Regions from separate parts of the Alsobacter sp. SYSU BS001988 genome, predicted to be linked through region 1. Evidence: predicted binding sites of a transcription regulator. Region 1 holds the regulator's gene; each other region holds the start of a gene.
What was found. The regulator PhoB, encoded in region 1, activates phosphate uptake and scavenging genes when phosphate is short. The targets are predictions, from matches to a motif close to TGTCATNNANCTGTCAT.

Region 1 (5,621 bases):
GGCCGGGCGGGCCGTTTCGCACGGATCGATGATGGATAGCTCGGACGTTCGCCCCGCCGGACTGGCCGGCGGCGGCAGCCCGGCCGCGCCGCCGCCCCCGCCGCGGCGGTCGCTGGCGTGGGTCGGCACGCTGGCCAGCGTCGCGCTCTTCCTCATCTCGGCCGTCGTGCTCTGGCGCATCCTGTCGGAGGTCAAGCTCTCGGACGTCCGCACCGCCTTCGCGCGCGCCGAGTTGGAAGACCTCGCCATCGCGCTGGCCTTCGTGATGCTGAGCTACACGTTGCTCACCGTCTACGACGCGCTGGCGCTTCGTCAGCTCAAGCTGCGGATCCCCTACAGGATCACCGCGCTCGGCTCCTTCACGAGCTACGCCATCTCCTTCACGCTGGGCTTTCCCCTCGTGACGGCCGCGACGGTGCGCTACTGGATCTACGCGCCGCTGGGCGTCTCGGCCGGCAAGGTCGCCAGCCTGACCACGATCGCGGGCCTCACCTTCCTGCTCGGGATGGGGACCGTGGTCGGCGTCGGCCTGATCTGGCAGGCGCCGGCCATCGCCGACATCAACCATCTGGCCGTCGCCGCAAACCGCCTCATCGGCGCCGCCGTGCTGGCGGCCATCATGGGCTACCTGGTCTGGGTCGGCGTCAGGCGCCGCGCCGTCCGGGTGCAGCGCTGGCGGCTGGAGCTGCCCAGCCTCAAGGTGTCGGCGGCCCAGATCGTGCTGGGCGCCGCGGAGGTCTGCTGCGCCAGCGCGGTGCTCTACACCCTGATGCCGCCGGGCTACGGGGTGGAGTTCCAGACGCTGGCGGCGATCTACGCCTTCGCGTGCATCCTGGGCATCGTCAGCCACGCTCCGGGCGGCCTCGGCGTCTTCGAGACGACGATGCTGCTGGCCTTCTGGCGGCTGCCTTATGGCGGCATGATCGGGGCGCTGCTGCTGTTTCGGATCTGCTACTACTTCGTGCCCTTCGTGCTGGCGCTGGCGCTGCTGGGCGCCATGGAGATCGTGCGCCGGGTCAAGGCGTTCCGGGCCGACGAGGATGACGATGACGAGGTCGAGGACGAGGTCGGGTCCGGCTGAGGAGCGACGGACGTGAAGGACCACGACGCGCGCCGGTCCGCGGAGGCGGCGGCCATGGCCCCGCCGGACCCCTTGCTCGCCTCGGTTCTGGAAGCCATTCCCGATCCCGTCCTCCTGGTCGACGACGCCCTCACGGTGCTGCTGTGCAACGGCGCGGCCCGGCGCCTCTGGCGCGCGCTCTCGCCCGGCGCGCCGCTCTCCTTCACGCTGCGCACGCCCGCCATCATCCGCGCCGCCGAGGCGGCGGCCCGCGGCGAGGGCCCGGTCTCGGGCGAATACGAGGAGCGGGTCCCGGTCCAGCGCGTCTTCTCGTTCCAGGCCACGGGTCTGGGACCGCGCGGGGGCGGGACGGGGCGCCCCGCGGTCGTGATCGCGTTCCACGACCTCACCGAGGCGCGCCGGCTGGAGAAGATGCGGGTCGACTTCGTCGCCAACGCCAGCCACGAGCTTCGCACGCCGCTCGCGTCACTGCTGGGCTTCGTCGAGACGCTGGAAGGCCCGGCCAAGAACGACCCCGCCGCGCGCGAGCGCTTCCTCGCCATCATGCGGGGCCAGGCGCAGCGCATGGCGCGCCTGATCGAGGACCTGCTCTCCCTGTCGCGCATCGAGATGAACGAGCATCGCCATCCCGACGCCCCGGTCGACCTCGTCGCCGTGGCCCGGCAGGTGATCGACACGCTCCGTCCCCTGGCGGCCGAGCGGAAGGTGGAGCTCGCGCTGGCGGACTCCGCGCCCGTGATCGCGCCGGGCGACCGGGACGAACTTCTGCGCGTCGCCGATAACCTGATCGAGAACGCCATCAAATACGGCCAGTCCGGCGGCCGGGTGGACGTCGCCGTGGACGTGGTCTCGGAAGGCGGCCGCGACCATGCGCGGCTCTCGGTGCGGGACTACGGGCCGGGCATCGGCCCCGCCGATCTGCCGCGGCTGACGGAGCGCTTCTACCGGGTCGACGACGCCGAGAGCCGCCACAAGGGCGGCACCGGCCTCGGCCTCGCCATCGTCAAGCACATCGCCAAGCGCCATCGGGGCCGGCTGACGGTGGAAAGCCGCCGCGGCGAGGGCGCCCTCTTCCGCGTGACGATTCCGCTGGCGCCCGCTTGAGCCTTGGCGAGCTGCGCGGATTCACCCCTCTCGCCTGTAATATGAATGTCATGCTGCGGTCATAGAAGAAGGCCGAAGATCCCGGCGGAGACCCCCATGGCGACGGCCCCCCATATCCTGATCGTCGAGGACGAGGAGGCCCTCACGCTTCTGCTCCGCTACAATCTCGAGGCGGAAGGCTACGACGTCGAGACCGTCGCGCGCGGGGACGAGGCAGACCTGCGCATCCGAGAGCGCACGCCGGATCTCATCCTGCTCGACTGGATGCTGCCCGGCCTCTCCGGCATCGAGCTGTGCCGCCGGCTGCGCCAGCGGGGCGAGACCCAGCGCCTGCCGATCATTATGCTGACGGCGCGCGGGGAGGAAAGCGAGCGCGTGCGCGGCCTCGCGACGGGCGCGGACGACTATGTGGTGAAGCCCTTCTCCGTGCCGGAGCTGGTCGCCCGCGTCCGGGCGCTGCTGCGGCGCGCCTCGCCCGAGCGCGTCGCCAGCACGCTGGAGGCCGGCGACATCGCGCTCGACCGGGAGACCCGCCGCGTGCGCCGGTCCGGGCGCGAGCTGCATCTCGGCCCCACCGAGTTCCGGATGCTGGAGTTCCTGATGGAGAAGCCGGGCCGCGTCTACACCCGCTCGCAGCTGCTGGACGGGGTGTGGGGCCACGACAGCGACATCGACGAGCGTACGGTCGACGTGCATGTCGGGCGCCTGCGCAAGGCCATCAACCGGCCCCGCGAGAAGGACCCCATCCGCACCGTGCGCGGCTCCGGCTACTCCTTCGACGAGACCTTCTCGCGCCGCTGATTCAAAGGACGACGCGGGCCAAGTCGCCCGCGTCGGTTCTTGAAGGAGGCGCCGCTCAGCCCTTGGCGACCGCCATGCGGGCCGCGGCGCGCCGGCGGTCGACCGACGGCTGGTAGGCGATCTGCGAGTGATAGTGGCAGTAGGGCGTGCCGGGCGGGGACTTGGCGCCGCAGAAGCGGAAATCCTCGCTCGTCGGGTCGCCGTGGGGCCAGCGGCACATGGACTCGCGCAACTCCATGATGGTCACCCGCTCCGACATCGGGATCACGACGTCGTTGCGCGGAACCGGGGCGAGTTCGGCCACGGGAGCGGGGGCCGGGATGGCCTTGGGCATGACGGCCAGGTTGCCGCGGACGATCGGGGCCGGCGAGCCGTGGCTCATGGGATGGCTCGGCGCGCGCGTCACCTTGCGGGGCCGCTGCTGCTGAGGGGACGGCGTCTTGGCCCGGCCCGACAGCCCGAGGCGATGCACCTTGCCGATGACGGCGTTGCGGGTGACCCCTCCGCCGAGCTCCGCCGCGATCTGGCTGGCGCTGAGACCCTGGTTCCAGAGTTTTTTCAGCAGTTCGACGCGTTCATCTGTCCAGGACATTGGCCTCAATCCCCGTCTACTGTGTTGCCGTTCTGAATTCGCGCCCGCAGCTTCTTGAAGGCCGTCGATGTCGCCAATTCACGCATGCTCGTCACTTTGCGAATCCGCCCACGTGCGCCGCTCCGCATCGCGGAGCACGGGGTTTCATCTTGGGCCGTTCGAGTGGTTCGCCGCACCACATGTCGTATTTGACAGTCGTGAACCTACGACATCGCGTGACTCACGTGCAAGAGTCCGGCGGCGACGGGGCGTGTTTTCAACAAGGATCGTGGCGGGAAAGAGTCAGTGCCGGGGTTGACGGCTCCGCATTGTTACGCACCGCGCTTGTGCTTGAAGATCTTCATCCGGAATCTATGCGGCCGGAACATTCGTCCAAATCAAGGACTTGGGTCGTTGAGGCCGCCCCGCCGACCCGATTTCGTTGACACGAAAGCGGGTCGTCCCCATAGTTTGACGGTGCCGCCCCGGTCGGGCGGCACTTCCTTTTTTGGGCCCCTGTCGAGGAAAGACGATCCATCATGGCCGAAGAGAGCCTCAAGCCGTCGCCGCTGCTTCCGACCTTCGCGCGCGCGGACCTCTCCTTCGAGCGAGGAGAGGGGCCCTGGCTCTTCACGGATCGAGGCGAGCGCTATCTCGATTTCGGGGCCGGCATCGCCGTGAACGCCCTCGGGCACGCGCACCCGCATCTCATCGAGGCGCTGGAGGCCCAGGCCCGCAAGGTCTGGCACGTGTCCAACCTGTTCCGCATTCCGGAAGGCGAGAAGCTGGCGCAGCGCCTGGTGGACGCGACCTTCGCCGACACGGTGTTCTTCGCCAATTCCGGCGCGGAGGCGAACGAGGCCGCCATCAAGATGGCGCGCAAGTATCACGCCGTGAACGGCCAGCCGGAGCGCTTCCGCATCCTCACCGTGGAGGGCGCGTTCCATGGCCGCACGCTCGCCACCCTGGCGGCCGGCGGACAGCAGAAATACCTGGAGGGCTTCGGCCCCAAGGCGGAAGGCTTCGACCAGGTCCCGTATGGCGATCACGAGGCCCTGAAGGCCGCGATCACGCCCGAGACGGCCGCCATCATGGTCGAGCCGATCCAGGCGGAGGGCGGCGTGCGGGCGATCCCGCCGCAATGCCTGCGCGGCCTGCGCCAGCTCTGCGACGAGCACGGCATGCTGCTGATCTTCGACGAGGTCCAGACGGGCGTCGGCCGCACGGGCAAGTTCTTCGCCCATGAGCGCGCCGGCGTCACGCCGGACATCATGTCGGTGGCCAAGGGCATCGGCGGCGGCTTCCCGCTCGGCGCGTGCCTGGCCACGCGCGAAGCCGGCAAGGGCATGACGGCCGGCACCCACGGCACGACCTTCGGCGGCAATCCGCTCGCCATGGCGGTCGGGAACGCCGTCCTCGACGTCGTGCTCGCGCCGGGCTTCCTGGAGAATGTCGAGCGCATCGGCCTCAAGCTGAAGCAGCGCCTCGCCGAACTGAAGGACCGCCACCCCTCCGTCATCGAGGAGATCCGCGGCGAGGGCCTGCTGCTCGGCATTCGCACCCGCGCGTCCAATGTCGAGTTCGCCGCGGCCGCCCGGGAGGAGCATCTCCTCACCATCCCGGCTGGCGACAACGTCGTGCGCCTGCTGCCGCCGCTGATCATCTCCGACTCGGATGTGGCGGAGGCCTTCGACCGGCTCGACCGGGCCTGCGCCCGCATCGAGCGCGCCGCCCAGAAGGGAGCCGCCGCATGAGCGCGACGATCTCGATCGGCGCCCCGGACCGGGCGTCCGCGGCCGTGCGGCACTTCCTCGACCTGACGCCCTTCACCGGCGACGAGCTCCGGCGCGTCCTCGACGCGTCGGCGGCCATGAAGCGCGCCCGGCGCAAGGGCCAGCCGCCGGCCGAGCGCCCGCTCGCCGGCAAGACCCTGGCGATGATCTTCGACAAGCCGTCGACGCGCACGCGCGTGTCGTTCGACGTCGCCATGCGCGAACTCGGCGGCGAGACCATCATGCTGACCGGGGCCGAGATGCAGCTCGGCCGCGGCGAGACCATCGCCGA
Region 2 (5,621 bases), 670 kb from region 1:
GATGTCGCGGTCGGCGGGCTCGATCTCGTTGACGATGCGGCCGCCGATGGCCACGTCGCCGGACGAGATCGTCTCCAGGCCCGCCACCATGCGCAGCAGCGTGGACTTGCCGCAGCCGGAGGGGCCGACCAGCACGCAGAAGCCGCCGTCCGGGATGGAGAAGCTGACGCCCTTCACGGCCTCGACGCCGCCGGCGTAGACCTTGCGGACGTCCCTCAGTGTGACTTCGGCCATGCTTACTTCTCCGTCTCGACGAGGCCGCGCACGAACAGCTTCTGCATCAGCAGCACGACCAGGACCGGCGGCAGCATGGCCAGCACGGCGGTGGTCATCGCGAGCTGCCATTCGGTCAGCGCGTCCTGGGTGACCAGCATCTTCTTGATGCCGATCACGATGGTCTGCATGTTCTCGCGGGTGGTGATCAGAAGCGGCCAGAGATACTGGTTCCACCCATAGATGAACTGGATGACGAACAGCGCCGCGATGGTGGTGATCGACAGCGGCAGGACCGTGTCGACGAAGAACTTCCACGGCCCGGCGCCGTCAATCTTGGACGCCTCGGCCAGTTCGTCCGGGATGGTCATGAAGAACTGCCGGAACAGCAGCGTCGCCGTCGCGGAGGCGATCAGCGGCACCGCCAGGCCCGCATAGGTGTCCAGAAGGCCGAGATCGGCGACGATCTTGTAGGTCGGGTAGATGCGCACCTCGACCGGCAGCATCAGGGTGACGAAGATCAGCCAGAACGCAGCCATGCGGAACGGAAAGCGGAAATACACGACCGCATAGGCCGAGACGATCGAGATCGCGATCTTGCCCACCGCGATCGACATGGCCATCACGAAGCTGTTGAACAGCATCCGGCCGACCGGCTCCCCGGCCGAGCGGGATCCCGCCAGCAGGGTCCGCCGGTAGTTCTCCGGGCCGAAGGGGCCCGGCGTCAGCGGCATCGTCCCGTTGGCGATGGTGCCGGCGTCCCAGGTCGACGCCACGATGGCGAGCCAGACCGGGAAGGCCAGGATGAGGACGCCCAGGCACAGCACGATGTGCGGCAGCGCGTCCGAGAACCAGTGTCGGCGCTCTACCATGGTGAGGATCCTCGCGCGGCGCGCATCAGTAGGTCACCTTGCGCTCGACATAGCGGAACTGGATCGCCGTCAGGGCGATGACGATGACCATCAGCACCACCGACTGCGCCGCCGAGCCGCCGAGGTCGCCGCCCAGCCGGCCGTCCTGGTAGACCTTGTAGACGAGCGTCTCCGTGGCCTTGGCCGGCCCGCCGCGCGTGATGGCGTCGATGATCCCGAAGGTGTCGAAGAAGACATAGACGACGTTGACGACCAGCAGGAAGAAGGTGGTCGGCGACAGCAGCGGGAACACGATGGTCCAGAACCGCCGCGTCGGGCGGGCGCCGTCGATGGCCGCCGCCTCGATCAGGCTCTTGGGGATCGACTGCAGGCCGGCCAGGAAGAACAGGAAATTGTAGGAGATCTGCTTCCAGGTCGCCGCCAGCACGACCAGGATCATGGCGTGGTCGCCGTTCAGCAGCGGGTTCCACGGCACGCCCATGGACTGGAGGCCGCGGCCCAGCATGCCGAGCGAGGGCTGGAACATGAACAGCCACAGCACGCCCGCCACCGCCGGCGCCACCGCGTAGGGCCAGATCAGCAGCGTGCGGTAGATCGTGCCGCCGCGGATCTGCTTGTCCGCCATCACGGCCAGCAGCAACGCCAGGCCCATCGACAGCACCGTCACGGCCGAGGAGAAGATCAGCGTGGTCCCCATCGCGGCGTAGTAGTCGGGCTGCCGGAAGAGATGGACGTAGTTCTCGAGCCCGACGAACTCGGTCGAGGTGCCGAACGCGTCCTCCAGCATGAAGGAGGTCCACACCGCCTGCGAGGCCGGCCAATAGAAAAACACGAGGGTGACGGCGAGCTGCGGCGCCAGCAGCGCGTAGGGCAGCAGCTTGTTGGTGAAGACGGAGCGCTTTTCCATGGAGGCCGTGCGTGAGGGGGCAGGTTGTCGGCGAAGCGCGCGCAAGCAGCGCCGCCCTCACCCTGGCCCTCTCCCCGTCGCCGGGGAGAGGGGAAGACGGCGCCGCCGGCGACCGGACCTCAGCGGCCCGCGGTGCGCTCGAACTGGCGCAGCGTCGCGTTGGAGCGGCTGACCGCGTCGTCCAGCGCCTGCTGCGGCGACTTCTTGCCCGCCAGCGCGTTTTCGAGCTCTTCCGACACCATGTCGCGGATCTGCACCATGTTGCCGAAGCGAAGCCCGCGCGAGTTCTCGGTCGGCTCCTTGTTGGTCAGCTCCTTGAGGGGCGTCTCGCGGTCCGGGAACTGGTTGTAGAAGCCCGACGCCTTGACCTTCTCGTAGGCCGCCTTGGTGATCGGCAGGTAGCCGGACTCGATGTGCAGCTTCGCCTGGCGGTCCGTGTCGGACAGGAAGGTGAAGAACTTCGACACGCCCTTGTACTCGGCCGCCGTCTTGCCGCCCATGACCCACAGCGAGGCGCCGCCGATGATGGAGTTCTGCGGCGCGCCGGCCACGTCCGGGTAATAGGGCATCGGCGCGGCCGCGAAGTCGAACTTCGCGTTGGCCTTGACGTTGCCGTAGAAGCCCGAGGAGGTCAGCATGATCGGGCATTCGCCCGAGGTGAACCGGCCCTCGTTCTCGTTGGTGCGGCCCGAATAGTCGTAGGTCTTGTCCTTCTGCAGCGCGACGAGATCGGTCAGCAGGCGCACATGCAGCGGGCTGTTGAACTTCATCTCGGTGTCGAAGCCGTCGAGGCCGTTGGCCTTGGTGCCCATCGGCACGTTGTGCCAGGCCGAGAACTGCTCCACGAGCGCCCAGGGCGACCACGCGGCCGTGAAGCCGCACTTGTCCCAGCCTGCCGCCTTGAGCTTCTTGCCGGCCTCGAACACCTCCGGCCAGGTCTTCGGGATCTCGGCGATGTTGGCCTTCTTCAGGGCGTCCCGGTTGACCCACATCACCATGGAGGAGGAGTTGAATGGGAAGGACAGCATCTCGCCCTTGGCGGTCGAGTAGTAGCCCGTGATGGCCGGCAGGTAGGACTTGGGATCGAACTTCTCGCCCGCTTCCTGCATCATCTGGCCGACCGGCTTCACGGCGCCCTTGGCGGACATCATGGTGGCGGTGCCGACCTCGAAGACCTGCATGATGTGGGGGGCGTTGCCGGCCCGGAACGCCGCGATGCCGGCGTTCAGCGTGTCGGGGTAGCTGCCCTTGTAGGTGGCCATGACCTTGTAGTCGCTCTGCGAGGCGTTGAAGTCGGCCGCGAGCTTGTTGACCACGTCATTGTTGGCGCCCGTCATCGCGTGCCACCACTGGATCTCGGTCTGGGCGAAGGCCGAGCTCGCCGTCATCATGGCGACGAGGGACGCCGCCACGGTCGTAAGGATCTTCATTCCACTCTCCCTGTCGACTCCGCGCCTGAGGCGGAGCTCTTGTTTTCGTTGTCTGGCAGCCCGGCGCGACGCTCGGGCGACAGCGCTATGACAATCAGATGACGGCGCTTTTCGCAACTGGCGGTCGTGTCACATCGTGGCGCCGACGGTCCACGGCACGAATTCGGCGTCGCCATAGCCGAGCAGCTCCGATTTGGAGCGCTCGCCCGAGGCGATGCGCAGGACCGTGTCGAAGATCTCCTGGCCCTTCTCCTCGATGGACACGCCGTCCAGGATGTCGCCGCAGTTGATGTCCATGTCGTCGAGCATGCGGCGGTAGATCTCGCTGTTGGTGGCGAGCTTGATGGAGGGCGTCGGCTTGCACCCATAGGCCGAGCCGCGGCCCGTCGTGAAGCACAGCACGTTGGCGCCGCCCGCCACCTGGCCGGTCGCCGCCACGGGGTCGTAGCCGGGCGTGTCCATGTAGACGAAGCCCTTGGCGTCGACCTGCTCGGCGTAGTGGTAGACGCCCGCCAGCGTCCTGGTGCCGCCCTTGGCGGCCGCGCCGAGCGACTTCTCCAGGATGGTGGTGAGCCCGCCGAGCTTGTTGCCCGGAGACGGGTTGTTGTTCATCTCCATCTTGTTGCGGGAGGTGTAGTCCTCCCACCAGTGGATCATGCCGACGAGCTTCTCGCCGATCTCGCGCGTCGCGGCGCGGCGGGTGAGCAGGTGCTCGGCCCCGTAGATCTCGGGCGTCTCCGACAGGATGGCGGCGCCGCCGTGTTTCACCAGGATGTCGACGGCCGCGCCCAGCGCCGGGTTGGCGGTGATGCCGGAATAACCATCCGAGCCGCCGCACTGGAGGGCGAGCAGCAGCTCGGAGGCCGGCACGGTCTCGCGCCGGGCCGCGTCCGCGATGGGCAGCATGGTCTTGATGGCCTCGACGCCGGCCTGGACGGTCTTCTTGGTGCCGCCGATCTCCTGGATGGTCATGGTCCGGAAGGTGTCGGACTCCTTGATCCCGTAGGCGTCCTTCCAGCGGCCGATCTGGAAGCCCTCGCAGCCGAGGCCGACCATGACGACGCCCGCCATGTTGGGGTTGGTGGCGTAGCCCCACTGGGTGCGCTTGAGGATGTCGTAGCCTTCGCCCTTGATGTCGAGCGCGCAGCCGCCGCCATGCACGAGCGGGATGACGCCGTCGATGTTGGGGTATTGCTCCAGGATGCCGGAGCGCTCGATCTCGAGCGCCATGAAGCGCGCCACCGAGGCCGAGCAGTTCACCGAGGTGAGGATGCCGATATAGTTGCGCGTGCCGACCTTGCCGTTGGCGCGCCGGAAGCCCTGGAAGGTGGCCTGCAGCTCGACAGGCAGCACCTCCTCGACGCGCGCGTCCTCGGCGAACCGATAGTCGCGCTCGAAGTCGTGCATGCCGACATTGTGCTCGTGCACCCAGTCGCCCGGCGCGATGTCCTTGGACGCGAAGCCGATGATCTGGCCGAACTTGACGATGGGCGAGCCGTCCGGGATCGCCGCGGTGGCCATCTTGTGGCCGCGCGGCACGCGGGCGCGGGCGGTGACGCCTTCGGCGACGGCGCCGACATCCACCGGGTCGACGGCGACCACGACATTGTCCGCCGCATGGAGCCGCACGGTGCGCGGCGCGTTGAGGACCGGAGCGTTCATGGCCTTCCCTTCCTGTTGCGGCGCTCTTGCGGGCCGCCGATCATGTGAGGCGCAAGCCCCGGGGCGGCGCACTCTTTACGCGAATTCTCGGCGGGCGAAAGACCCGCGTCGGCATCCTATCCCGACCGGGCCTCAGCGCCTACGGCGGCGCAGGCCGTCCGCGTAGACGATGACGATGATCAGCACGCCCGTGATGATGAACTGCCAGAAGGAGTTCACGTTCATCAGATTCGCGCCGTTGCGGATGGTCGCCAGGATGAAGGCCCCGAGAAGCGGCCCCCAGACGGAGCCGACGGCGCCGAAGAGGCTGGTGCCGCCGATCACCGAGGCCGCGATGGCCTCGAGCTCGAAGCCGATCGCCTGGGTGGCGTTGCCGGTGCCGGTGCGCGACGCCAGCATGACGCCCACGATGGCGGCGCAGAGCGAGGACAGGATATAGGCGGTCGCCGTGACGGCGTTGACGTTGACGCCCGACAGGCGCGCCGCCTCGGCGTTGGACCCGACCGCGTAGAGATAGCGGCCCCATTTGCTCAAGTG
Region 3 (5,621 bases), on a different contig from region 1:
GCGCCTCGAGCTGCGCCTGCATGGCCGCCTCGAACCCGTCCCGGTCGGAATGCGACCGGTGGTCCACGACCGCTGTCGGGACGCCGGCCTGCGACGCTTTGTCCAGGCCGCCCGCGCCGGGACAGTTGGACAGGACGAGCGCGATCTCGGCCGGGAAGGACGGATCCCGCGCGGCCTGGATCAGCGCCTCCATGTTGGAGCCGCGGCCCGAGATCAGGATCGCGGTGCGCCGGCGCGTCATGGGTTCGGCAGGGCCAGGTCGAGCTGGCCCTTGTAGACGACGGCCTGGCCGTCCTTGCGCGGGGCGAGGCGGCCGAGGCGCACGGGCTCTTCCCCGGCCTGCGCGAAGGCGGCCGTCACGGCGTCGGCCTCGGCGGCCGCGGCGACCACCACCATGCCGATCCCGCAATTGAAGGTGCGCAGCATCTCCGCCTCGGTCACGCCGCCGACGGCGGCGAGCCACTTGAAGACCGGCGGCGCCGGCACGGCCGAAAGCTCCACCACGGCGGCGAGGCCCTCCGGCAGCACGCGCGGGATGTTGTCCGGGAAGCCGCCTCCGGTGATGTGGGCCAGCGCCTTGATCCCCGTGGTGCTTCTCAGCGCAGCCAGGATCGGCTTTACGTAAAGGCGCGTCGGCTCGAGAAGGGCCGCCCCGATGGCCTGCTCGGGCTCGAAGGGCGCCGGGGCCTCCCAGGGCAGGCCGCTCAGGTCGACGATGCGGCGGACGAGCGAGAAGCCGTTGGAGTGCAGGCCCGAGGAGCGCAGGCCGATGAGGACGTCGCCGTCGGCGATGTCGGGGCGGGGCAGCAGCGTCCCGCGCTCGGCGGCGCCCACCGCGAAGCCCGCGAGGTCGTAATCGCCTTCGTTGTAGAGGCCGGGCATCTCGGCCGTCTCGCCGCCGATCAGGGCGCAGCCGGCCTCCTTGCAGGCTTTCGCCACGCCGGCGATGACCTGCGCGCCGACATGCGGGGCGAGCTTGCCGGTGGCGAAATAGTCCAGGAAGAACAGCGGCTCGGCGCCCTGCACGACGAGGTCGTTGACGCTCATGGCGACGAGGTCGACCCCGATCGTGTCGTGCTTGCCGGTCTCGATGGCGATCTTGACCTTGGTGCCGACGCCGTCATTGGCGGCGACAAGCACCGGATCCTTGAAGCCGGCGGCCTTGAGGTCGAACAGGCCGCCGAAGCCGCCGATCACCGCGTCGGCGCCCGGGCGCGCGGTGGCGCGCACCAGCGGCTTGATCGCCTCGACCATGGCGTTCCCGGCGTCGATGTCGACGCCCGCTTGCGCGTAAGTCAGGCCGCCGCCCTTGTCGGTCGCCATGGAAATCCTCCGTCCTGCGGGCGGAGTAAGCCGACAGCGGCGGGCTGGCAAGGGGCGCGGCCTCGCTTGCCTGTGAGGACCGCCGCTCCCGCGCCGGCGAAAGCTCGCGAAAGGCGCCCCGGTCGCCTAAGCTTTGATCATGCGCGTCGTGAACATTCCGAATCTGATCACCATCGGCCGGTTCCTCCTGGTTCCGTTCGTGGTGGCGATGATCGGCCAGTCCGAATGGACCCTCGCCTTCGTCGCCTTCGCGATCGCGGGCGTCTCCGACGCGGTGGACGGCTACATCGCCCGGCGCTTCGACATGCGCTCCGAGCTGGGCGCCTATATGGACCCGCTCGCCGACAAGGCGCTGCTGGTCTGCATCTACGTGTCGCTGGCCGTCGTGGGCCAGCTGCCGGGGTGGCTCGCCATCGTGGTCGTGTCGCGCGACGTCATGATCCTGGGCGCGATCATCCTGTCCTGGGTGCTGGGCAAGCCCATCGCGATCAATCCGTCGCGGCTGTCCAAGGCCAACACCACGGCGCAGATCGCCTTCGCGGCGGTGATCCTGGGGTCGCTCAGCTACGGCTTCGACGAATCCCGGCTCGTCGAGGCCGGCATGGCGGTCGTGGCCTGCTTGACGATCGCATCGGCGGGCGCCTATCTCGCACGATGGCTGAAACACATGGCGTCGTGATCGCCCCCTATGACCGCACGGCCGTCCAGCCGGCGGATGCGCCCCCGGCCGCCCCCGAACGGCCGATGTCGCTGCAGCGGCAGGCGGCGTTCTGGCTGATCGCGCTCGGCGTCGCGGGCCTGGGCATCTACGTGTTCAGCGGCATCCTGCTGCCCTTCGTGGCGGGGCTGGCGCTCGCCTATTTCCTCGACCCGCTGGCCGACAGGCTGGAGCGGCTGGGCTGCAGCCGGCTCTGGGCGTCGGTGGCCATCCTCGGCCTGTTCGTCTTCGTCTTCGTGGTGGCGTTGCTCCTGCTCCTGCCGGTGCTGGCCAGCAATCTCGCCGACTTCGCCGAGAAGGTGCCGGGCTACGCGCAAAGGCTGCAGCAGCTCGTGGCCGAGCGCGGCCGGCCCCTGCTGGAGCGCTTCGGCGGGACCGTCGCGCCCGACCTTCAGAATTCGCTGGGCGATTTCATCGGCAAGGGCATCGCCTGGCTGGGCGACGTGCTGAAGTCGCTGTGGAACGGCAGCCAGACCCTGATCGGGCTCGTCTCGCTGCTCGTGGTGACGCCCGTGGTGGCCTTCTACCTGCTGGTGGACTGGGACCGCATGATCGAGAAGGTCGACAGCTGGGTTCCTCCCCGCCACAAGACGACGGTCCGCGGGCTGGCCCGCGAGATCAACGACGCGATCGGCGGCTTCATCCGCGGCCAGTCGCTGGTGTGCCTGCTGCTGGGCACCTGGTACGCGGTCGGCCTGCTCCTGTGCGGGCTGAATTTCGGCTTCCTGATCGGCATGCTGGCGGGGCTGATCTCGTTCATCCCCTATGTGGGGTCGCTCACCGGCCTCGTGCTGGCGGCCTCGGTCGCCATCGTGCAGTTCTGGCCCGACTGGGTGATGGTCGGCGCCGTGCTGGCGGTGTTCTTCACCGGGCAGTTCCTGGAGGGCAACGTGCTGTCGCCCAAGCTCGTGGGCGAGGCGGTGGGGCTGCACCCGGTGTGGCTGATGTTCGCGCTGTTCGCCTTCGGCACGCTGTTCGGGTTCGTGGGCCTGCTTCTGGCCGTGCCGCTGGCGGCGACGGCCGGGGTGCTGGCGCGGTTCGGCCTGCGGCAATATCTGGCGAGCCCGATCTACACCAGCGCCGCGGCGCCGCTGCGGCGCGACCCCGGGCCGGACGCCTGAGCGTGACCGAAAAGCCCCGCCAGCTCGCGCTGGACCTGCCCGTCGACGCCGGGCTCGACGCCGAGGACTTCCTCGTCAGCGCCTCGAACGAGGCGGCCTTCGACGTGCTCGACCGCTGGCCGGACTGGCCGGATCCCGTGCTCCTGCTGATCGGGCCGCCGGGCTCCGGCAAGAGCCACTGCGCCGCCATCTGGGCCAAGCGCAGCCACGCCTGGACGGTCGCCCGCGCCGCGCTGCGCCTGCCCGACGTGCCTCACCTGGCCTCGGCCGGCGCGCTGGTGATCGAGGACTGCGACGCCATGCAGGGGCAGGAGGACGCGCTGTTCCACCTCCTCAACATCGCCCGGGAGCGCAAGTCCTCGCTGCTGCTGACCGCCCGCACGCCGCCCTCCGACTGGGGGCTGGCGACGCCGGACCTGCTGTCCCGCCTGCGCCTGGCGCCCACGGCGACCTTGGGCGAACCCGACGACGCGCTGGTCCGCGCCGTGCTGGTGAAGATGTTCATCGAGCGCCAGCTCGTGGTCGACACCTCGGTGGTGGAGTATCTGGCGCTGCGGATCGACCGCTCGATCGCGGCCGCGCAGGCGGTGGTGGAGACGCTCGACCGGGAGGGGCTCGCCCGCGGTCGCCGCATCACGCGGCCGCTGGCGGCCGAGATCCTCAGGCTCCGGGACGGGGACGAGCCGGGCTGACGCGCGCCGCCCGCGCCTGGCCCGGTTGCCTGTCTTCGATTTGTCGTAGACCCTTGGGAGAAGCTGTTTGACGACCGCAAAGCTCAATCCCGGGAGACGGCGAGTGGCCTTGAAGGACGAGCAGACGACCGGTCCGGCCAAGGCCGACAGGAAGGCCGCCGCGAAGCCTGCTCCGGGGGAGGACGCCAAGCCCGCCAAGGCGGCGCGCCCCAGGGACGCCGCAGCCGCGAACAGCGGCGCCGTCGCCAGCCTCCGGGACGCCGCCCCCAAGGCGCCGGTCTCCGCCCAGGCCGAGCTCACGCCGATGCCGGCGGCGGTGGTTTCCGAGGCGAAGCCCTCGGCGGACCTGACGGCCTCGCCCGAGCGCTTCATCAACCGCGAATTGTCGTGGCTTCACTTCAACCGGCGGGTGCTGGAGGAGGCGTCGAACCTCAGTCATCCTCTCCTGGAGCAGCTGCGGTTCCTGTCGATCTCGGCCAACAATCTCGACGAGTTCTTCATGGTCCGGGTCGCCGGCCTGAAGGGCCAGTTCAAGTCCGGCATCGTGCAGCTCTCGCAGGACGGCCTGTCGCCGGCCGAGCAGCTCGCCCGCATCGGCGAGGCCGTCACCGTGCTGGCGAGCGACCAGCAGCGCCGCTGGCGCGAGCTGCGCCATGCGCTGTTCGAGGTGGGCATCGTGCTGGTGGACGGGCCGGAGGTGACCCGCAACGAGCTCGCCTGGCTGGAGGACTTCTTCCTGCACCACGTCTTCCCGGTGCTCACCCCGCTGGCCGTGGACCCGGCCCATCCCTTCCCGTTCATCCCCAATCTCGGATTCTCGCTGGCGCTGGAGCTGTTCCGGACCACGGACGGGCGTCTCCTGAACGCGCTGATCCGCGTGCCCAACAAGGTGGACCGGTTCATCCGCCTGCCGGACCTCGCCGAGACCGGCGCGGTGCGCTTCATCGCGGTGGAGCAGGCGATCTCGCTGTTCATCGGGAGGCTCTTCCCGGGCTACACGGTGCGCGGGCTCGGGGGCTTCCGGGTCATCCGCGACAGCGACATCGAGGTGGAGGAGGAGGCCGAGGACCTCGTGCGGGTGTTCGAGACGGCGCTGAAGCAGCGGCGGCGCGGATCGGTGATCCGCCTCGAGGTCGAGGAATCGATGCCGGAGAACCTGCGCCAGTTCGTCGCCAAGGAGTTCGACGTGCAGCCGGAGGAGCTGTTCTTCACCGAAGGCATGCTGGCGCTGAACGACCTGTCGCAGCTGGTCGGCCTCGACCGGCCGGACCTGAAATTCTCCCCCTACAATCCGCGCTTTCCCGAGCGCATCCGCGACCATGGCGGGGACTGCTACGCGGCGATCCGCCAGAAGGACATCATCGTCCACCACCCCTACGAGTCCTTCGACGTGGTGGTGCAGTTCCTCGCCCAGGCGGCCCGCGACCCGAACGTGGTCGCCATCAAGCAGACGCTCTACCGCACCTCCTCCGACAGCCCCATCGTGAAGGCGCTGGCGGAGGCGGCCGAGGCCGGCAAGAGCGTCACCGCGCTGGTCGAGCTCAAGGCGCGCTTCGACGAGGAGGCCAATATCCGCTGGGCGCGCGATCTGGAGCGGGCGGGCGTGCAGGTCGTGTTCGGCTTCATCGAGCTGAAGACCCACGCCAAGCTCTCGATGGTGGTGCGCCGCGAGGCGGGGCAGCTCGTCACCTATTGCCATGTGGGCACCGGCAACTACCACCCGATCACGGCGCGGGTCTACACGGACCTGTCCTTCTTCACGGCCGA
Region 4 (5,621 bases), on a different contig from region 1:
GCCCGCGCCGCGGACCTGCTGATCGCCGACATCGACGCGCTGCTGGCGGCTCTCAAGCGCCGCGCCTTCGAGCACAAGATGACGCCGACCATCGGCCGCTCGCACGGCATCCACGCCGAGCCGGTGACCTTCGGCCTCAAGCTGGCCGAGGCCTACGCCGAGTTCAGCCGCGCCCGCGAGCGCCTCGTCTTCGCCCGCAAGGAGATCGCCACCTGCGCGATCTCGGGCGCGGTCGGCACCTTCGCGAACATCGATCCGCGCGTGGAGGAGCACGTCGCCAAGGCCATGGGCCTCGCGGTGGAGCCCGTCTCCACCCAGGTCATCCCGCGCGACCGGCACGCCATGTTCTTCGCCACGCTGGGCGTGGTGGCGTCCTCCATCGAGCGCCTGGCCATCGAGGTGCGCCACCTGCAGCGCTCCGAGGTGCTGGAAGCCGAGGAATATTTCTCCGAGGGCCAGAAGGGCTCCTCGGCCATGCCGCACAAGCGCAACCCGGTGCTCACCGAAAACCTCACCGGCCTCGCCCGCATGGTGCGCGCCTATGCGCTGCCCGCCATGGAGAACGTGGCGCTCTGGCACGAGCGCGACATCTCGCACTCCTCGGTCGAGCGCATGATCGGCCCGGACGCCACCGTGACGCTCGACTTCGCGCTGGCCCGCCTCACCGGCGTCGTCGACAAGCTGCTGGTCTATCCCGCGAACATGCAGAAGAACCTCGACCGCCTCGGCGGCCTGGTCCACTCCCAGCGCGTCCTGCTGGCGCTCACCCAGAAGGGCGTGTCGCGCGAGGACGCCTACCGCCTCGTGCAGCGCAACGCCATGCCGGTCTGGCGCGGCGAGGGCGACTTCCTCACGCTGCTGAAGGCCGACCCGGACGTCTCGAAGGCCCTCACCGCCCAGGAGCTCGAGGAAAAGTTCGACCTCGGCTACCACCTGAAGCACGTCGACACGATCTTCCGCCGCGTCTTCGGCGAGGCGTAAGGCCCTTCTCCCCGGCACGGGGAGAAGGTGGCGCGAAGCGCCGGATGAGGGGAGCGGCGGGACCACCCTCACCCCGGCCCTCTCCCCATCCCGGGGAGAGGGAGAGGATTGAGCCCCCGCTGTCATCCACCCGTCATGTCCATGTCATAGCGAAGGGGCGTCGCAGGCCCCCGGGGCCCGCGATGGAGGCGCGGCGGCGCAGGACGCGCGGCCCCTCCCCACGTCCGACATGGAGAGTCGTCATGACCCTCGCGACCAAGACGAAGACCCTTTTCGCCGCCGCCGGCCTCGCCCTGGCGGCGGCCTCCGCCCCCGCTCTCGCGGCCGACATCTCCGGCGCCGGCGCGACCTTCCCGTACCCGATCTATGCGAAGTGGGCCGACGCCTACAAAAAGGAGACCAATATCGGTCTCAACTACCAGTCGATCGGCTCCGGCGGCGGCATCAAGCAGATCCAGGCGAAGACCGTCACCTTCGGCGCGTCCGACGCGCCGCTCAAGGGCGAGGACCTCGAGAAGCACGGCCTGATCCAGTTCCCGATGGTGATGGGCGCGCTGGTCGCGGTCGTGAACCTTGAAGGCGTCGCGCCCAACGAGATGGTGCTCGACGGCGCTTCGCTGGCCAAGATCTATCTCGGCGAGATCAAGACCTGGGACGACCCGGCCCTGAAGGCGCTCAATCCGGGCCTCAAGCTCCCCAGCCAGGCCATCCTGCCGGTGCGCCGCTCGGACGGCTCGGGCACGACCTTCGTGTTCACCGATTATCTCGCCAAGGTCAGCCCGGACTGGAAGTCGAAGGTCGGCTCCGCCACCGCGGTGGAGTGGCCCGTCGGCATCGGCGCAAAGGGCAACGAGGGCGTCGCCAACAACGTCCTGCAGTCCAAGGGCTCGATCGGCTATGTCGAATACGCCTACGCCAAGCAGAACAAGATGACCTACGCCAAGCTCATCAACGCCGCCGGCAAGACCGTGCAGCCGCAGATGAGCGCCTTCCAGGCGGCCGCCGCCAAGGCGGACTGGTCCAGCGCCCCGGGCTTCGGCGTGAACCTGAACAACCAGGCCGACGCCGCCGCCTGGCCGATCACCTCCGCGACCTTCATTCTCATCCACAAGAAGCCGCAGGACGCCGCCTCCGCCGGCGAGGCCCTGAAGTTCTTCGACTGGGCCTACACGAAGGGCGACAAGATGGCCGAGGACCTCGACTACATCCCGATGCCCGCCAATGTCGTCACCATGGTCGAGAAGACCTGGACCGAAGTGCAGGACGGCAGCGGCAAGCCGGTCTTCACGCCCAAGAAGTAAGGGCGCGTTGCGTCGCCTGACGGTTCAGGGTTGGCGGGGCGCAAGGTCTCGCCAACCCCTTCTTCGTCCCGGTCGCCAGAAGGCGGCCCGATGAGCGGGAGCGGCTCCAGTGGTGGATGTGACGATGCGTGAGATCGGGACGGCGACCCAGCCGAGGTCGGAGCGGGAGAAGGCTCTCGGCCGTTTCCGCATTCCGGACCTCATCTTCGAGCGGCTGACGATGATCGCCGCGCTCCTCGTTCTGGCGCTTCTGGGCGGGGTGATCGCCTCCCTGGTCCACGGCTCCCTGCCGGTGTTCCGGGAGTTCGGCTTCGGGTTCTTCACCTCGCAATCCTGGAACCCGGTCACCGAGAAATACGGGGCGCTCGCGCCGATCTACGGCACGATCGTGACGTCCATCATCGCCATGGTGATCGCCGTCCCGCTCGGCCTGGGCATCGCGGTGTTCCTGACCGAGATCTGCCCCATTCCGCTGCGCCGGCCGATCGGCATTGCGATCGAGCTCCTGGCCGGCATCCCGTCGATCATCTACGGCATTTGCGGGCTGTTCTTCCTGGCGCCTTTCCTCCAGCAGCACGTCCAGCCCGCCATCATCGCGTTCTTCAGCCCCATCCCCGGCCTGTCGTCGCTCTTCGCCGGCCCGCCCTACGGCATCGGCGTCTTCACGGCCGGCCTCGTGCTGGCCGTCATGGTGCTCCCCTTCATCACGTCGATCTCGCGCGACGTGTTCGACACGGTGCCGCCCATGCTCAAGGAATCGGCCTATGGGCTGGGCTGCACGACCTGGGAGGTGGTGAAGAACGTCGTCATCCCGTTCACCCGCGTGGGCGTCATCGGCGGCGTGATGCTGGGTCTCGGCCGGGCGCTCGGCGAAACGATGGCGGTCACCTTCGTGATCGGCAACGCCCACAAGATTTCGGCCTCGCTGATGGCGCCGGGCACCACCATCTCGGCCACCATCGCCAATGAATTCACCGAGGCGGTGGGCGACCTCTACACGTCGTCGCTGATTGCGCTCGGCCTCATCCTGTTCCTCATCACCTTCGTGGTGCTGTCGATCGCGCGCCTGATGCTGATGCGCCTCGAAACCAAGGCGGGGATCTGACATGTCCGCCATCCCCGAAACCTCCCGCATCTCGCAAGCCGCCGCCAAGGCCCGCTACGGCGCCCGCGCGCGATCCAACCGGATCTGGATGGCGCTCAGCGCCGTCGCGACCACGATCGGCCTCGGCGCGCTGGCGCTGATCCTCGGCGCGCTCTTCTGGAAGGGCTTCTCCAGCCTTGGCCTCGCGGTCTTCACCGAGATGACGCCGCCTCCCGGCGCGGCCGGCGGCCTGCTGAACCCGATCGTCGGCAGCCTGATCATGACCGTCATCGGCGTCTTCATCGGCGCCCCGCTCGGCGTGATGGCGGGCACCTATCTGGCGGAGTACGGCAGCGCGTCGCGCCTCGCCACGCTGGTGCGTTTCATCAACGACATCCTGCTGAGCGCGCCGTCCATCGTGATCGGCTTGTTCATCTACGAAGTCGTGGTCGCGCCGATGGGGCACTTTTCCGGCATCGCCGGCGCGGTCGCCCTATCGGTGATCGTGATCCCGGTCGTTCTGCGCACCACCGAGGACATGCTGCGCCTCGTGCCCACGGCGCTGCGCGAGGCCGCCTTCGCGCTCGGAATGCCGCGCTCGCTCGTGATCCGCCGCGTGGTCTACCAGGCGGCGAAGACCGGCATGATCACCGGCATCCTGCTGGCGGTCGCCCGCATCAGCGGCGAGACCGCGCCGCTGCTCTTCACGGCGCTGAACAACCAGTTCTTTTCCACCAACCTGAACCAGCCCATGGCGAGCCTTCCGGCCGTCATCTTCCAGTTCGCGTTGAGCCCCTACAAGGAATGGCAGGATCTCGCCTGGGCTGGCGCCCTGCTCGTCACGCTGGCGGTGCTGCTGCTCAGCATCGTGGCCCGCGCCCTTTCGGCGAAGAAGACCTGAGGACCCGAGAATGAACGCGCAAACCCGACTTCCCGAGAAGATCAGCGTCAAGGACCTGAAGTTCTTCTACGGCGCGAACCTCGCCCTCAAGGGCATCAACCTGCCCCTCTACGACCGCAAGGTCACGGCCTTCATCGGTCCGTCCGGTTGCGGCAAGTCCACGCTGCTGCGCGTGCTGAACCGCATGTACGACCTCTACCCCAAGCAGCGGGCCGAGGGCGAGGTGCTGCTGGACGGCGAGAACATCCTCGACCCCAGGCAGGACCTCAACCTCCTGCGCGCCCGCATCGGCATGGTGTTCCAGAAGCCGACGCCCTTCCCGATGACCATCTACGAGAACATCGCCTTCGGCATCCGCCTCTACGAGACCCTCTCGAAGAGCGAGATGGACGGGCGTGTCGAGCAGGCGCTGCGCGGCGCGGCCCTGTGGGACGAGGTCAAGGACAAGCTCGGCGCCTCGGGCCTCAGCCTCTCGGGCGGCCAGCAGCAGCGCCTCTGCATCGCCCGTTCGGTCGCCGTGAAGCCGGACGTGATCCTGTTGGACGAGCCCTGCTCGGCGCTCGACCCGATCTCCACCGCCAAGGTGGAGGAGTTGATCGACGAGCTGAAGGCGCACTACACCATCGCGATCGTGACGCACAACATGCAGCAGGCGGCGCGGGTGTCCGACTTCACGGCCTTCATGTATCTGGGCGAGCTGATCGAGTTCGACGAGACGGACCGGATCTTCACCGCCCCAAGGCGGAAGGCCACGCAGGACTACATCACCGGCCGGTTCGGCTGAGCGCGCAGACGAGGACATCACCATGGCCAATCACACCGTCGCGGCCTTCGACCAGGAACTGAAGGAGCTGCAACGCACCATCGCCGAGATGGGCGGCATCGCCGAGAAGATGCAGTCCGACGCCATCGACGCGCTGGCCAAGCAGGACATCCGGCTGGCCCAGACGATCATCGCGGCCGACCCCACGCTGGACCGGCTCCAGCGCGAGGTCGAGGAGAAAGCCATCCTCACCATCGCGCGCCGGCAGCCCATGGCGGTGGACCTGCGCGACGTCATCGCCACGATCCGCATCGCCAACGACCTCGAGCGCGTCGGCGACCTCGTGAAGAACATCGCCAAGCGCATCCTCGCGATGGAGGGCCAGTTCCCGCCGCAGAAGCTGCTCGCCGGCATCGGCAATATGAGCCTGATGGCCCTGAACCAGTTCAAGAGCGTGATCGACGCCTACACGCAGCGCGACGCCCAGGCGGCCCTGGCGGTGTGGCAGCGCGACGGCGAGATCGACAACCTCTACAACTCGCTCTTTCGCGAGTTGCTCACCTACATGATGGAAGATCCGCGCAATATCGG

Region 2: a site for PhoB is predicted at 3,510-3,526, ahead of ugpB (sn-glycerol-3-phosphate ABC transporter substrate-binding protein UgpB). Genes of this name have one in related genera too.
Region 3: a site for PhoB is predicted at 3,885-3,901, ahead of ACYVO7_RS22760 (RNA degradosome polyphosphate kinase). Genes of this name have one in related genera too.
Region 4: a site for PhoB is predicted at 1,102-1,118, ahead of pstS (phosphate ABC transporter substrate-binding protein PstS). Genes of this name have one in related genera too.

Annotation. Positions count from the first base shown of each region.
Region 1 covers NZ_JBTAMK010000001.1:217,447-223,067, reverse strand. The annotation lists gene ACYVO7_RS01020 (lysylphosphatidylglycerol synthase domain-containing protein) at 32-1,081, shown strand; gene ACYVO7_RS01015 (ATP-binding protein) at 1,094-2,185, shown strand; gene phoB (phosphate regulon transcriptional regulator PhoB) at 2,282-2,986, shown strand; gene ACYVO7_RS01005 (GcrA family cell cycle regulator) at 3,042-3,578, opposite strand; gene ACYVO7_RS01000 (acetylornithine transaminase) at 4,097-5,311, shown strand; gene argF (ornithine carbamoyltransferase) at 5,308-5,621, shown strand, end outside.
Region 2 covers NZ_JBTAMK010000001.1:890,232-895,852, forward strand. The annotation lists gene ACYVO7_RS03785 (sn-glycerol-3-phosphate import ATP-binding protein UgpC) at 1-234, opposite strand, end outside; gene ugpE (sn-glycerol-3-phosphate ABC transporter permease UgpE) at 237-1,085, opposite strand; gene ugpA (sn-glycerol-3-phosphate ABC transporter permease UgpA) at 1,111-1,992, opposite strand; gene ugpB (sn-glycerol-3-phosphate ABC transporter substrate-binding protein UgpB) at 2,112-3,422, opposite strand; gene ACYVO7_RS03805 (UxaA family hydrolase) at 3,552-5,084, opposite strand; gene ACYVO7_RS03810 (ABC transporter permease) at 5,217-5,621, opposite strand, start outside.
Region 3 covers NZ_JBTAMK010000018.1:76,197-81,817, reverse strand. The annotation lists gene purN (phosphoribosylglycinamide formyltransferase) at 1-241, opposite strand, end outside; gene purM (phosphoribosylformylglycinamidine cyclo-ligase) at 238-1,323, opposite strand; gene ACYVO7_RS22775 (CDP-alcohol phosphatidyltransferase family protein) at 1,463-2,002, shown strand; gene ACYVO7_RS22770 (AI-2E family transporter) at 1,978-3,162, shown strand; gene ACYVO7_RS22765 (HdaA/DnaA family protein) at 3,165-3,854, shown strand; gene ACYVO7_RS22760 (RNA degradosome polyphosphate kinase) at 4,159-5,621, shown strand, end outside.
Region 4 covers NZ_JBTAMK010000002.1:647-6,267, forward strand. The annotation lists gene purB (adenylosuccinate lyase) at 1-981, shown strand, start outside; gene pstS (phosphate ABC transporter substrate-binding protein PstS) at 1,224-2,282, shown strand; gene pstC (phosphate ABC transporter permease subunit PstC) at 2,407-3,387, shown strand; gene pstA (phosphate ABC transporter permease PstA) at 3,476-4,267, shown strand; gene pstB (phosphate ABC transporter ATP-binding protein PstB) at 4,278-5,051, shown strand; gene phoU (phosphate signaling complex protein PhoU) at 5,074-5,621, shown strand, end outside.